DNA from 4 places in the Candidatus Symbiopectobacterium sp. NZEC127 genome. Region 3 is predicted to be linked to each of the others. Evidence: predicted binding sites of a transcription regulator. Region 3 holds the regulator's gene; each other region holds the start of a gene.
What was found. The regulator PurR, encoded in region 3, represses purine synthesis genes. The targets are predictions, from matches to a motif close to CANGCAAACGTTTGCNTG.
Positions count from the first base shown of each region.

Region 1: a site for PurR is predicted at 1,604-1,621, ahead of purM (phosphoribosylformylglycinamidine cyclo-ligase). Genes of this name have one in related genera too.
Region 2: a site for PurR is predicted at 1,541-1,558, ahead of guaB (IMP dehydrogenase). Genes of this name have one in related genera too.
Region 4: a site for PurR is predicted at 1,581-1,598, ahead of glyA (serine hydroxymethyltransferase). Genes of this name have one in related genera too.

Region 1 is NZ_JAGFPG010000004.1:297,803-301,060, reverse strand. It holds gene uraA (uracil permease) at 1-562, opposite strand, end outside; gene upp (uracil phosphoribosyltransferase) at 774-1,400, opposite strand; gene purM (phosphoribosylformylglycinamidine cyclo-ligase) at 1,719-2,756, shown strand; gene purN (phosphoribosylglycinamide formyltransferase) at 2,756-3,258, shown strand, end outside.
Region 2 is NZ_JAGFPG010000001.1:2,130,391-2,133,648, reverse strand. It holds gene J5069_RS09790 (zinc ribbon domain-containing protein) at 1-52, shown strand, start outside; gene xseA (exodeoxyribonuclease VII large subunit) at 53-1,429, opposite strand; gene guaB (IMP dehydrogenase) at 1,611-3,074, shown strand; gene guaA (glutamine-hydrolyzing GMP synthase) at 3,186-3,258, shown strand, end outside.
Region 3 is NZ_JAGFPG010000001.1:1,262,605-1,265,862, forward strand. It holds gene J5069_RS05680 (C40 family peptidase) at 24-941, shown strand; gene J5069_RS05685 (YnhF family membrane protein) at 1,021-1,110, opposite strand; gene purR (HTH-type transcriptional repressor PurR) at 1,505-2,530, shown strand; gene cfa (cyclopropane fatty acyl phospholipid synthase) at 2,962-3,258, shown strand, end outside.
Region 4 is NZ_JAGFPG010000001.1:2,173,242-2,176,499, reverse strand. It holds gene hmpA (NO-inducible flavohemoprotein) at 195-1,385, opposite strand; gene glyA (serine hydroxymethyltransferase) at 1,711-2,964, shown strand.

The DNA.
Region 1 (3,258 bases), on a different contig from region 3:
CGATCAGAATCGGGATGATGGCCAGAAAACCGCGGAACAGTACCGAGCCCAGAACGGTAACGCCCAAGGTCACCAACGAAATAATCACGGTTTTGCTATCGACAGACGCACCATCCGCAGGCAGCAGACCGGCCATGCCCGCCGCAACGCTCGCCAGTTCCAGACCGATGACCGCAACAATTGCCCCCATCGCCGCCGGTGGGAAAATCACATCCAGCCAACCGGTGCCAGCGCGTTGCACAATCAGCGATACCAGGCAGAACAGCACGCCGCACATGATAAAACCGCCCAGCGCCACTTCATAGCCCAGCGGCAGCAGCAACAGTACCGGAGAAATAAAGGCAAAGCTGGAACCCAGGTACGCCGGGATCTTGCCCTTACAGATAAACAGATACAGCAGTGTGCCAATGCCGTTGAACAGCAGCACGGTCGCGGGGTTGATTTTGAACAGAATCGGCACCAACACCGTCGCGCCGAACATGGCAAACAGGTGCTGGAAGCTCAGCGGGATGGTTTGTAGCAAGGGGGGTCGTTCACTCACCCCGATGGCGCGACGAGTCATCGTTTATATCCTCTGTAAAAGTCACTTGATGTTGTGGGTAGCCGGTTGGTCCAGCCTCATTATCACAGCCCAGCCGCCCCCACGCGTCACCACGTAGGGAAGCGAGGCTGATTATAAAAATCGTGCGAAACCTGGGTGAAAAACCGCCATGGATTTTGCGCGGCGAAACCGGCGCAAAAAAAAGCCGACTTACTCAGTCGGCTGATACGGCTTATTTAGTACCAAAGAGCTTATCGCCCGCGTCACCCAGACCCGGCATGATGTAGCCATGCTCATTGAGCCCCTTGTCGACGGAAGCGGTGTACAGCTCAACGTCAGGGTGCGCTTTTTCCAACGCGGCAATCCCTTCCGGTGCAGCCACCAGCACCAATACCTTGATACTCTGGCAACCCGCTTTCTTCAGCAGATCGATAGTGGCAATCATCGAACCACCGGTCGCCAGCATCGGATCCACCACCAGCGCCATACGCTCATCAATGTTGGAGACCAGTTTCTGGAAATAAGGCACCGGCTCCAGCGTCTCTTCGTTGCGGTACATGCCCACCACGCTGATGCGCGCGCTCGGTACGTTTTCCAGCACGCCTTCCATCATGCCCAGACCTGCACGCAGGATCGGCACCACGGTAATTTTTTTGCCTTTGATCTGATCGACTTCCACCGGACCGCACCAGCCTTCGATGGTTACTTTCTCTGTGGCCAGATCGGCAGTGGCTTCATAGGTCAATAAGCTGCCGACTTCGGATGCCAGTTCACGAAAGCGTTTTGTACTTATATCGTTTTCACGCATCAGGCCAAGCTTATGTTTGACGAGCGGGTGTTTAACCTCGACGACCTTCATTCTATTCCCCCTATAGAAAGTGGACGGATATCCTCACGACGCAGAATCGGTGCGCCGAGGGCGGACATGGCAGCCCATCATAAAAAAAATCGCGGGATTATACCGCTTTTTTGCTTAAGCGCTACAGGTTATAGCCTGATCCAGATCAACCGGGCAGGGAAATTCTCATTGAACAGGAAAAATGCAAAGCAGGCAACACACCACTCGCAAACGATTGCTCTCGCTGTTAGAATTAGCGCGCTTCGATAGGGGTAGATCCACCAGGCTGGATATGCTCACTATCTCACCACCAATTGTATTCTCCGTGGGGACTCCGCAGTGACCGACAAAACCTCTCTTAGCTACAAAGACGCAGGCGTGGATATTGATGCTGGCAACGCATTGGTAGACCGTATTAAAGGCGTAGTGAAACAAACCCGCCGTCCTGAAGTGATGGGCGGTCTGGGCGGTTTCGGTGCCCTGTGCGCCTTGCCCCAAAAATACCGTGAACCGGTTCTGGTTTCCGGTACTGACGGGGTCGGCACCAAACTGCGTCTTGCCATGGATCTGAAACGCCACGACACCATCGGTATCGATCTGGTGGCCATGTGTGTCAACGATCTGGTAGTTCAAGGGGCCGAGCCGCTGTTCTTCCTGGATTACTACGCCACGGGGAAACTGGATGTCGATACCGCCGCCAGCGTGATCACCGGTATTGCCGAAGGGTGCAAGCAGTCAGGCTGCGCGCTGGTCGGCGGCGAAACCGCTGAAATGCCCGGCATGTACCACGGCGAGGATTACGATGTCGCCGGTTTTTGCGTCGGTGTTGTTGAAAAATCAGAGATCATCGACGGAAGTAAAGTGCAGGCAGGTGATACCCTGATAGCACTGGCAGCCAGTGGCCCGCACTCTAACGGCTATTCACTGGTACGTAAGATTCTTGAGGTGAGCAAAACCGATCCGGAACAGACGACGCTTGAAGGCAAGTCATTGGCCGATCATCTGTTGGCACCGACCAAGATCTACGTTAAATCTATTCTGGCGCTGATTGAAAAAGTAGATGTACACGCGATTGCTCACCTGACCGGTGGCGGTTTCTGGGAAAATATCCCACGCGTGCTGCCAGAAGGCATGCAGGCCAACATTGATGAATCCAGCTGGCAGTGGCCCGCCGTGTTCAACTGGCTGCAACAGACGGGCAACGTCAGCCGTCACGAAATGTACCGTACTTTTAACTGCGGTGTGGGTATGATTATCGCACTGCCTGCTGAACAGGCAGAGGAAGCCGTGGCATTCCTCAATAGCCAGGGTGAAACCGCATGGAAAATTGGCGTTATTCAACCCGCTAACGCCGGAGACGCAGTGGTCATTAATTAATGAAAAACATCGTTGTCTTGCTCTCAGGTCAAGGAAGCAACTTGCAGGCGTTGATTGACGCCTGCGCGCGCAAGCGCGTCAAAGCAAATATCGCAGCCGTGTTCAGCAACAATCCAGAAGCCTATGGTCTGGTGCTGGCGCAAGAAGCCGAGATTCCGGCCCATGTCATCGACCCGCAAGGGTTTGCTGACCGAGCCGCCTTTGACGCCGCAATGGCAGAAGAGATGGCGCAATACCAGCCGGACCTGGTGGTACTGGCGGGTTATATGCGCATCCTCAGCCCGGAATTCGTTGCGCTGTTTGCAGGCAAAATGCTGAATATCCATCCGTCTCTGCTGCCCAAGTATCCGGGTCTGCACACCCATCGCAAAGCGCTGGAAAAGGGCGATAAGGAACATGGCACCTCGGTCCACTTCGTGACTGACGAACTGGACGGTGGCCCCCTGATTCTGCAAGCCAAGGTCCCGGTGTTTGGTGATGATACGGAAGAAGCGCTTGCGGC
Region 2 (3,258 bases), 870 kb from region 3:
TTTGATTTCACGCCAACGCGTGCTGTTCCGTTACCTTCCGGTGCAGGAATAGCTAAGGCGATTTCCTGCGTGCGCGTTTCTTGGCATCCGGCGTGACCTGCGTAACCTGGCTTTCAACCCAGCCGTCCTGTAACCGGGTTTTTAGCGTGTCGCCGGGTGCGGCCTGAGCTGTAGCGCGTAGAACCTGCCCGGAGAGCGTGGTGGTCACGTTATAGCCGCGAGCCAGCGTTTTTAACGGGCTGACCCCTTCCAGATGGGAACAGACCTCACCTAACCGCTGTTTATTCTCACTCAGTTGCCGGGTGATTAGCCGCTGCAATTGATACTGCATCTGTTGCAGGTGTTGCTGCGCACGGTGAATGCGTGACAGCGGCTGCTGCTGCGTCAGTCGCTGCTGCAACCGTTCACTGCGCAGGGTCGCGCGACGAAGTTGCTGTTGCATACTTTCATCGAGCCTGCGACGCAGGGTGATCAATTGGTTAAGCTGGCGCGCCAACCGTAACTGTGGATGCTGTTGCTGCAAACGGTGGTAGAGCCGGGAGAAATCACGCTGGCGCTGGGCCAGTGAATAGTCCATCGCCATCTCCAGCCGCTGACGCTGTGCCTGTAGTTGGCGCAGCAGTTCGTTGCGATCGCGACTGACCAACTCTGCCGCTGCCGACGGGGTGGGGGCGCGTAAGTCCGCCACGAAGTCGGCAATGGTGACGTCGGTTTCATGGCCGACCGCGCTCACGATAGGAATACGACTGGCGAAGATGGCTCTCGCCACCCGTTCATCGTTAAAGCTCCAGAGGTCTTCCAGCGAACCGCCGCCGCGCCCGACGATCAGTACATCACACTCCTGCCGCTGGTTGGCAAGCTGAATGGCGCGAACAATCTGCACCGGGGCCTCTTCGCCCTGCACCTGACTCGGATAAATCACCACAGGCAGTGCCGGATCGCGCCGCTGTAGCACATGCAGAATATCGTGCAGCGCCGCGCCGCTGGGTGAAGTAATCACGCCGACGCTGTTGGCGGGGCGGGGGAGCGCCTGCTTGAACGACTGATCGAACAACCCTTCTGACGCTAACCGCTGCTTAAGCTGTTCGAACTGCTGTTGCAACAGGCCATCGCCTGCGGGTTGCATGCTCTCTGCCAGCAGTTGGTAATCACCGCGCGGCTCGTACAGGGTAATCGTGGCGCGCAGCAGCACCTGCTGTCCGTTTTGCGGGCGAAACGTCACGCGACGATTGCTGGTGCGAAACATAGCGCAGCGCACCTGGGCGCGCTCATCTTTCAGGGTAAAGTACCAGTGGCCTGACGCGGGCTGGGAGAAATTGGATATCTCGCCGCACAGCCAAATTTGCCCCATTTCCATTTCCAACAGTTGCCGGACGGTTTGATTGAGGCGGCTGACGGTAAAAATAGCGGATGAAGGCGCTTGGGACATGGCGTTGGCTAACCCGATTTAGTGAGCGAGATCAAATTTTAAAACAGAGGGTTAATTAACCGATACTACCTTGCCTGAAAGGTTAATCAAGTTTTTTTATAAAAAAAGCTGGAGGCAACCGATTACGCTCTGTATAATGCCACGGCAATATTTTATCGCATCCCCACATGAGATATTGCCCATGCTACGTATTGCCAAAGAAGCACTGACGTTTGATGACGTCCTCCTGATCCCAGCTCACTCGACCGTTCTGCCGAACACTGCCGATCTCACCACTCAGCTCACAAAAACGATTCGCCTGAATATTCCTATGCTCTCTGCTGCCATGGATACCGTGACGGAATCCGGTTTGGCTATCGCACTGGCGCAGGAAGGCGGCATCGGTTTCATCCATAAAAACATGTCGATTGAACGCCAGGCGGAAGAAGTCAGCCGTGTGAAGCGTCATGAAAGCGGCGTGGTTGTCGATCCGCAAACCGTGACGCCAACCACCACGCTGCGTGAGGTCAAAGCGCTGACCGAGCGTAACGGTTTTGCCGGTTACCCGGTAGTGACCGACGATAACGAACTGGTCGGCATTATCACCGGTCGTGACGTGCGTTTTGTGACCGATTTGGAACGCCCGGTGAGCGCCGTGATGACGCCGAAAGACCGGCTGGTAACGGTGCGTGAAGGTGAAGCGCGTGACGTGGTGCTGCAAAAAATGCACGAGAAACGCGTTGAGAAAGCGCTGGTGGTGGATGACAGCTTCCATCTGCTCGGCATGATCACCGTGAAAGACTTCCAGAAAGCAGAGCGTAAACCTAACGCCTGTAAAGACGAACACGGTCGCCTGCGCGTCGGCGCGGCGGTTGGCGCGGGTGCGGGCAATGAAGAGCGCGTCGATGCGCTGGTTGCTGCCGGTGTTGACGTGCTGCTGATCGACTCCTCGCACGGCCACTCTGAGGGCGTGTTACAGCGCATTCGTGAGACCCGTGCCAAATACCCCGATCTGCAAATCATCGGCGGTAACGTTGCCACTGGTGCCGGCGCCAAAGCGCTGGCTGACGCGGGCGTGAGCGCAGTGAAAGTCGGTATTGGCCCTGGCTCTATTTGTACCACCCGTATCGTTACCGGCGTGGGTGTACCGCAGATCACCGCGATTTCCGACGCGGTAGAAGCGCTTGAAGGCACAGGCATTCCGGTTATCGCCGATGGTGGCATCCGTTTCTCCGGTGATATCGCCAAAGCCATCGCTGCCGGTGCCGCCTGTGTGATGGTAGGTTCGATGCTGGCAGGGACAGAAGAATCGCCGGGCGAGATCGAGCTGTATCAAGGCCGTTCCTTTAAATCTTACCGTGGGATGGGCTCGCTGGGTGCCATGTCCAAAGGCTCTTCTGACCGTTATTTCCAGAGCGATAATGCAGCGGATAAACTGGTGCCGGAAGGGATCGAAGGGCGCGTAGCTTACAAAGGCCGCCTGAAAGAGATCGTGCATCAGCAGATGGGTGGCCTGCGTTCCTGCATGGGCTTGACCGGTTGCGGCACCATTGACGCATTGCGCACTCAGGCCGAATTTGTCCGCATCAGCGGTGCAGGCATTCAGGAAAGCCACGTGCACGATGTGACCATCACCAAGGAATCTCCGAACTATCGGATGGGTTGATTTGGCCCGCAGGCCAATCTGCCGATGTGATGGCTGATTTGACAGAAACCCGGTAAACTTCGCCGGGTTCTCTTATTTTTTGCTTCTTACGTATTTTGGAATACGCCTCTCATGACAGAAAATATTCATCAACACCGCATACTCATTCTGGATTTTGGTTCGCAGTACACGCAACTGGTCGCGC
Region 3 (3,258 bases):
GATTGTATTCGGTCTCTTTTATCATGCGCGTATTTATTACTCTGATCTTTGTTTTCTTCAGCCATCTGTTTATTAATGTTGCCCAGGCAGCTCCGCACACCAATGCGGAGAAGAAAGCCAGCGCCAGCACCGATGACAAGCACCTGAAAAAAAACCAGACCACCAAAACCACTAAAAAGCCACAAACTCCGCCGGAACCACCGAAGAAAAAGGCAACACCGGAAAAAGCGAAAGCCAAAGCGCAGCCTGAAAAAAAGATCGCTGAGAAAAAGGTAGTTGAGAAAAAAGCCAAAATAGCCCCAAGTACGAAACCGACCAAAACCACGGCCACTAAAAAGATCTCTGGCGACGTTGAAGCCAAGACCGCAGCATCAAAAACCACGTCATCGCGCTACCACAGCGCAACGCCGGCAAAGCTGGTAAAAGGGCTCAAAAAAGGGGCGGAAACGACTACGCAAAAAACGGCGGCGATAAAGCCAGGCGCAAAAAAAGCGGGCAAAGAGCCAGTGCTGAGCGAAGCGCATAAGCGCCGCTACCAGCATGCAAAAATGACGGCAATGAACAAGCTGATGAGCCAGATCGGTAAGCCTTATCAATGGGGCGGTAACTCGCCTTACACCGGTTTCGACTGTAGCGGTCTGGTCTATTATGCCTATAAGGATGTGGTGAAAATTCCTATCCCACGCACCGCCAATGAGATGTATCACCTGCGCGATGCTGCTCCCATCAATAAGGGTGAACTGGAGATTGGCGATCTGGTGTTCTTCCGCATCAACGGCCGTGGCACCGCCGATCATGTCGGGGTTTATCTTGGCAATGGCAAGTTTATTCAGTCACCGCGTACCGGTGCCGATATCAAGATCAGTAAGTTGAGTGAGGACTACTGGCAGGAACACTACATTGGCGCACGTCGCGTGGTGACACCACAAACGATTCGCTAATCGCCCAATCGACGCGTTACGGATAAAATAATAAAGACCAGGTGATGCCTACGCAGCCTAGTCTTTATTTTAATCGCTGTCAGTTCAATACGGCAACAAAGCTAAATACCATGATCATGACTAACGCCCCAACCGTGGTCAGTAATGACATTTTCAAATCAGTATTCATTCTATCTCCTTGAAACACAGAAATGCGTGGAAATTGCCGCCGCATTGGATGCCACATTGCTTTTTGCACGCCAATCGCCGCAGCACAATGACGCCAAGAAGGTATTGTTACACAATTTATAGGGAAAATCTCCGATCCCGGCTGCACTAATTATATCAATTATCCCTTTCACTTTCGCGGCAAATCAGCCAGAATTCGCAGTTTACCGTGCGCTGCGTCGGTGTCCGAACACGTCATCTTCAATGGGATCAATGCATCCCCTTTAGGTACAAAGTACGTCGGCAGTCTCCTTCTGATATCCTGTTTATTCCATCAGAAAGAGAACATTACGCAAAAGCAAACGATTAACAAACTATATACTGCCGTAACAAGTAGGTTCAGGAGTCATTTTTAGATGGCAACGATCAAAGATGTGGCAAAGCGTGCTGGCGTTTCAACTACAACCGTCTCTCACGTCATCAACAAAACACGTTTCGTCGCCGAAGAGACCAAAACGGCCGTGCGGGAAGCCATCAAGGAATTACACTACTCCCCGAGCGCAGTAGCGCGGAGCTTAAAGGTCAACCACACCAAATCCATCGGACTGCTCGCCACCTCAAGCGAAGCACCCTACTTCGCAGAAATCATCGAAGCGGTTGAAAACAGTTGTTATGCCAAAGGCTACACCCTGATTCTGTGCAACTCGCACAATAACCTGGAAAAACAGCGAGCCTATCTTTCCATGCTGGCGCAAAAACGGGTCGATGGCCTGTTGGTGATGTGTGCGGAATATCCGCCCGAACTGTTGGGCATGTTGGCGGATTATCGCAGCATTCCCATGGTGGTGATGGATTGGGGTCAGGCACACAGCGATTTCACCGACACCATTATTGACAACGCTTTTGAAGGCGGATATCTGGCTGGCCGATACCTGATTGAGCGCGGCCACCGCGACATCGGTGCCATTCCCGGTATTCAGGAACGCAACACCGGCAGTGGGCGTTATCTGGGTTTTCTCAAAGCCTTGCACGAAGCGGATATCACGGTACGCGATGAGTGGGTTGTTCAGGGCGATTTTGAACCGGAATCCGGCTATAAAGCCATGCACCAGATTTTGGCGCAGAAACAGCGCCCGACCGCCATTTTCTGCGGCGGCGATATCATGGCGATGGGCGCTATCTGCGCGGCAGATGAGCTAGGGCTACGTGTACCGCAAGATATTTCCGTGATTGGCTACGATAATGTTCGCCATGCGCGTTATTTCACGCCGGCCTTGACCACCATCCACCAGCCCAAAGAGCGTTTGGGTCAATCTGCCTTTACCATGCTGCTCGATCGCATCACCAGCAAGCGCGAAGATGCACAGGTGATTGAGGTTCATCCGACCCTTATTGAGCGGCGTTCCGTGGGTGATGGTCCGTTCCGCGACTATCGCCGTTAATGTTTAAGACGATTTTCTTATAATATATTGATTTTTATATTCTTCATGGCTGCATCAATCAATTTCGACTTGTCCTCTGATTGAAGCAGTCATACACTGTTTTTCATTCGGACAATATCCCTACACTTATCCTTATTACAAAAAGCGCAGAATTGCGTATCAGGATACGTGCCCCTACGTGCTACCACGTACCGGCTTTGACTCTTCATTCCCTCTGGGTATCCAGAGAGTAGACGATGGATGTTATGCCTGCTGCCACTGTGCAACGGGCAAGCATAAACGGCTGCGCACGAATGCAACCGCTTACTCTTTGAACAACGGGTAACTTGCCCGTGATTCGAACACGCTGTGCGCAAACCGCAGCGTTAGGGTTGATGAAAGACTGTCTATGCTGTTCCTTGCGGCGCTGCCTGGCAAGGTTGGGAGAAGTTATGAGTTCATCATATGTAGAGGAACTGGCAGAAAATAACACGTCCTGGTTCCGGATCGTTCAAGCGTTATTGGCTATCGCTGATATCAAAATCAATGGTTCTCGACCGTTTGATATCAGGGTACGCAACCCCGATTTCTACAAGCGCGTTCTGCGTGAAGGCTCACTGGGACTCGGGGAAAGCTATATGGACGGTTGGTGGGAGTGCGATCGTTTAGACTGCTTTTTTCGGCGTCTCTTACGCGCGGGGCTTGAGAAAAAAGCCCCCCATCATCTCAAAGACATTTTGCATATTGTC
Region 4 (3,258 bases), 910 kb from region 3:
CCGCGGAGCGCATTAAGAAGCTAAAACCGCGTTTTTATAAAATGAAACGTTATTTTAATTATGGCGTAGAGGATTTTTGTGATCGATACCGTTTTTTATCATTACCGGATCGGGCGGGAGCATAAATTTGTGATCGTGGATAAGATTACCGCGCGTGCGTTTGTCCGCGCGGTAGGGGCTTGCGAGTCGGTGTATTACACGACTTTATGCGGGCCAAAGCACTCGTAGTGTAATTGTGAGGGCGCGATGCCCAATGCGAGGAGTTGACGAGCGACGAATTGCATAAAGGCCACCGGGCCGCACAGATAAAAATGCATGGTCACATCGGTCAGACGTGACGCCAGTGTGTCCAACGCCATTACGCCGTGGTGGTGGAAATCTTCGCCGGGACGATCGTCTTTGCCGGGTTCGCGATACCACACGTAACGTGTCAATGCGGGCCATTGCTGGCTAATCTGCGCCAGTTCATCACCAAAGGCATGCACATCGCCGTTGTCAGCGGCGTGCAACCACAGAACGTCCGCCCCATGTGCTTGATCTTTTAACTGGTGCAGCATGCTGAGCAATGGGGTTTGCCCTACACCCGCAGAGATAAGCGTGACCGGCGTGGTAGGAGAGGCCGATAAAAAGAAATCCCCGTGGGGCGCTGCCAGTGAAATGATATCGCCTTCCTGTGCAATGTCATGGAGATAGCCGGAGACCGTCCCCTGATCCTCGCGTTTCACCGCAATGCGGTAGGTGCGGCCATTGGGGGCGTGAGTCAGAGAATATTGGCGAATCTCTTGGTGAGTGAGGCTGTCGTGGCGAACATAGACTGCTAAATACTGGCCGGGTTTAAAATCCACCACCGGTTTGCCATCGACCGGCTCCAGCGTGAAACTGGCGATCAGCGCACTCTGCGCCTGCTTTTTCACGATACGGAAGGGGCGAGTGCCTTCCCAGCCGCCGTGCTGGCTAGCTGCATCCTGATAAATGGCGTGTTCGCGCTGAATAAAAACATCAGCCAACACGCCATAGGCCTTACCCCAGGCATCCAATATCTCTTCGCCGGGGCTAAACAATTCATCCAGCGTGGCAAGCAGATGTTCGCCAACGATGCCATATTGTGCGGGCTGGATAGAGAAACTGGCATGTTTTTGTGCAATACGCTCCACCGCAGGCAGCAGTGCCGAGAGATTGTCGATGTTGGCCGCATAGGCGCAGATAGCGTTGAATAACGCTTCTCGCTGATCGCCGTTGCGCTGATTGCTCATGTTGAAAATGTCTTTCAGCTCAGGATTGTGAGTGAACATGCGCTGATAGAAGTGGGCGGTCAGTGCCGGGCCGGTTTGTGCCAGCAAGGGAATCGTTGATTTTACGGTAGCGATGGTTTTTGCGTCTAGCATGGTGACTCCAGGTGGTTTTATAAGATGTATTTTTAATGCATCTTATTCGAGCGTTGCCGCATTGTAAATCCCTGCTTGGTGTTGGTGTTTATTGTGTCGACGGGAACACAAAATGAAGAAAATGCAGGATGCAGATGAAGAAAACTCCCTTGCCAGCGCATGAAGTCATTAGGCCGCTAAGCCTTGTGCTGCTTGAAGCTAATCGTTTGCGTAAAAACCTCTGTCAAGCCCTATCATGCAAGGGGATAAACGGTTTACACTATAGGCCAATACCCGTTGCGGGCATTTTTACTGTACATATAGTTAGCTGAGTCAGGAGATGCGGATGTTAAAGCGTGAAATGAACATTGCCGATTACGATGCCGAACTGTGGCACGCGATGCAGCAAGAAGTGGTGCGTCAGGAAGAACATATTGAACTGATTGCGTCAGAAAACTACACCAGCCCACGTGTTATGCAGGCTCAAGGGTCTCAGTTAACCAACAAATATGCGGAAGGATACCCTGGCAAACGTTATTACGGCGGCTGCGAATACGTTGACATCGTAGAGCAACTGGCGATTGACCGTGCTAAAGCGCTGTTCGGCGCCGACTACGCCAACGTGCAACCGCACTCCGGTTCTCAGGCTAACTTTGCCGTGTATACCGCGCTGCTGCAACCGGGTGATACCATTCTGGGGATGAACCTGGCACACGGCGGCCACCTGACTCACGGCTCTCCGGTTAACCTGTCTGGCAAGCTGTACAAAGTTATTCCTTACGGTATCGATGAAAGCGGTAAAATTGATTACCAGGAAATGGCTGAACTGGCGCAAACCCACAAACCGAAAATGATCGTAGGCGGTTTCTCTGCCTACTCAGGCGTGGTTGACTGGGCAAAAATGCGTGAAATCGCTGACAGCATCGGTGCTTATCTGTTTGTCGATATGGCGCACGTTGCGGGTCTGGTCGCGGCTGACGTTTATCCTAACCCGGTTCCCCATGCGCATATCGTCACCACCACCACCCATAAAACGCTGGCGGGTCCGCGCGGCGGCCTGATTCTGGCGAAAGGCGGTGATGAAGATCTGTACAAAAAACTGAACTCTGCCGTCTTCCCTGGCGGCCAGGGTGGCCCGTTGATGCACGTTATCGCCGGTAAAGCGGTCGCGCTGAAAGAAGCGATGGAACCTGAGTTCAAAGTTTACCAGCAACAAGTGGCGAAGAATGCCAAGGCCATGGTTGAGGTCTTCCTGACGCGCGGTTTCAACGTGGTGTCTGGTGGCACCAGTAACCACCTGTTCCTGCTCGATCTGGTGAGCAAAAACCTGACCGGCAAAGAAGCCGATGCCGCTCTGGGTCGCGCTAACATTACCGTTAACAAAAACAGTGTGCCGAACGATCCGAAGAGCCCGTTTGTTACCTCCGGTATCCGCATCGGTACTCCGGCGGCAACCCGTCGTGGTTTCAAGGAAGCGGAAGTGCGTGAGCTGGCAGGCTGGATCTGTGACGTATTGGATAACATCAATGACGAAGCGACCATTGAACGCGTGAAACAAAAAGTACTCGCTATTTGCGAGCGTTTCCCGGTTTATGCCTGATCGCCAGTAACCTGTATGCCAACGCCAGCCTTCGGGCTGGCGTTTTTTTTATCGCTCTTCCTCACTATCTCCGCGTAACCCTCTGATATCCGTCCTCTGATGCGCCTAAAGCAACAATCAGAATATGAAAGTTTTCTGCCACGCCCCGTCTACCCTTTGAGACAGTTCTTATCGCAAAGACGTTGTTTCCAGGAAGGTTGCTTCTAATCAATAACGGTAAATCATGTTTATTCACCGTTATTAATTAAAATGCTATCGATATCAGCGGAATGATGAAATATCAATGAGTTATAC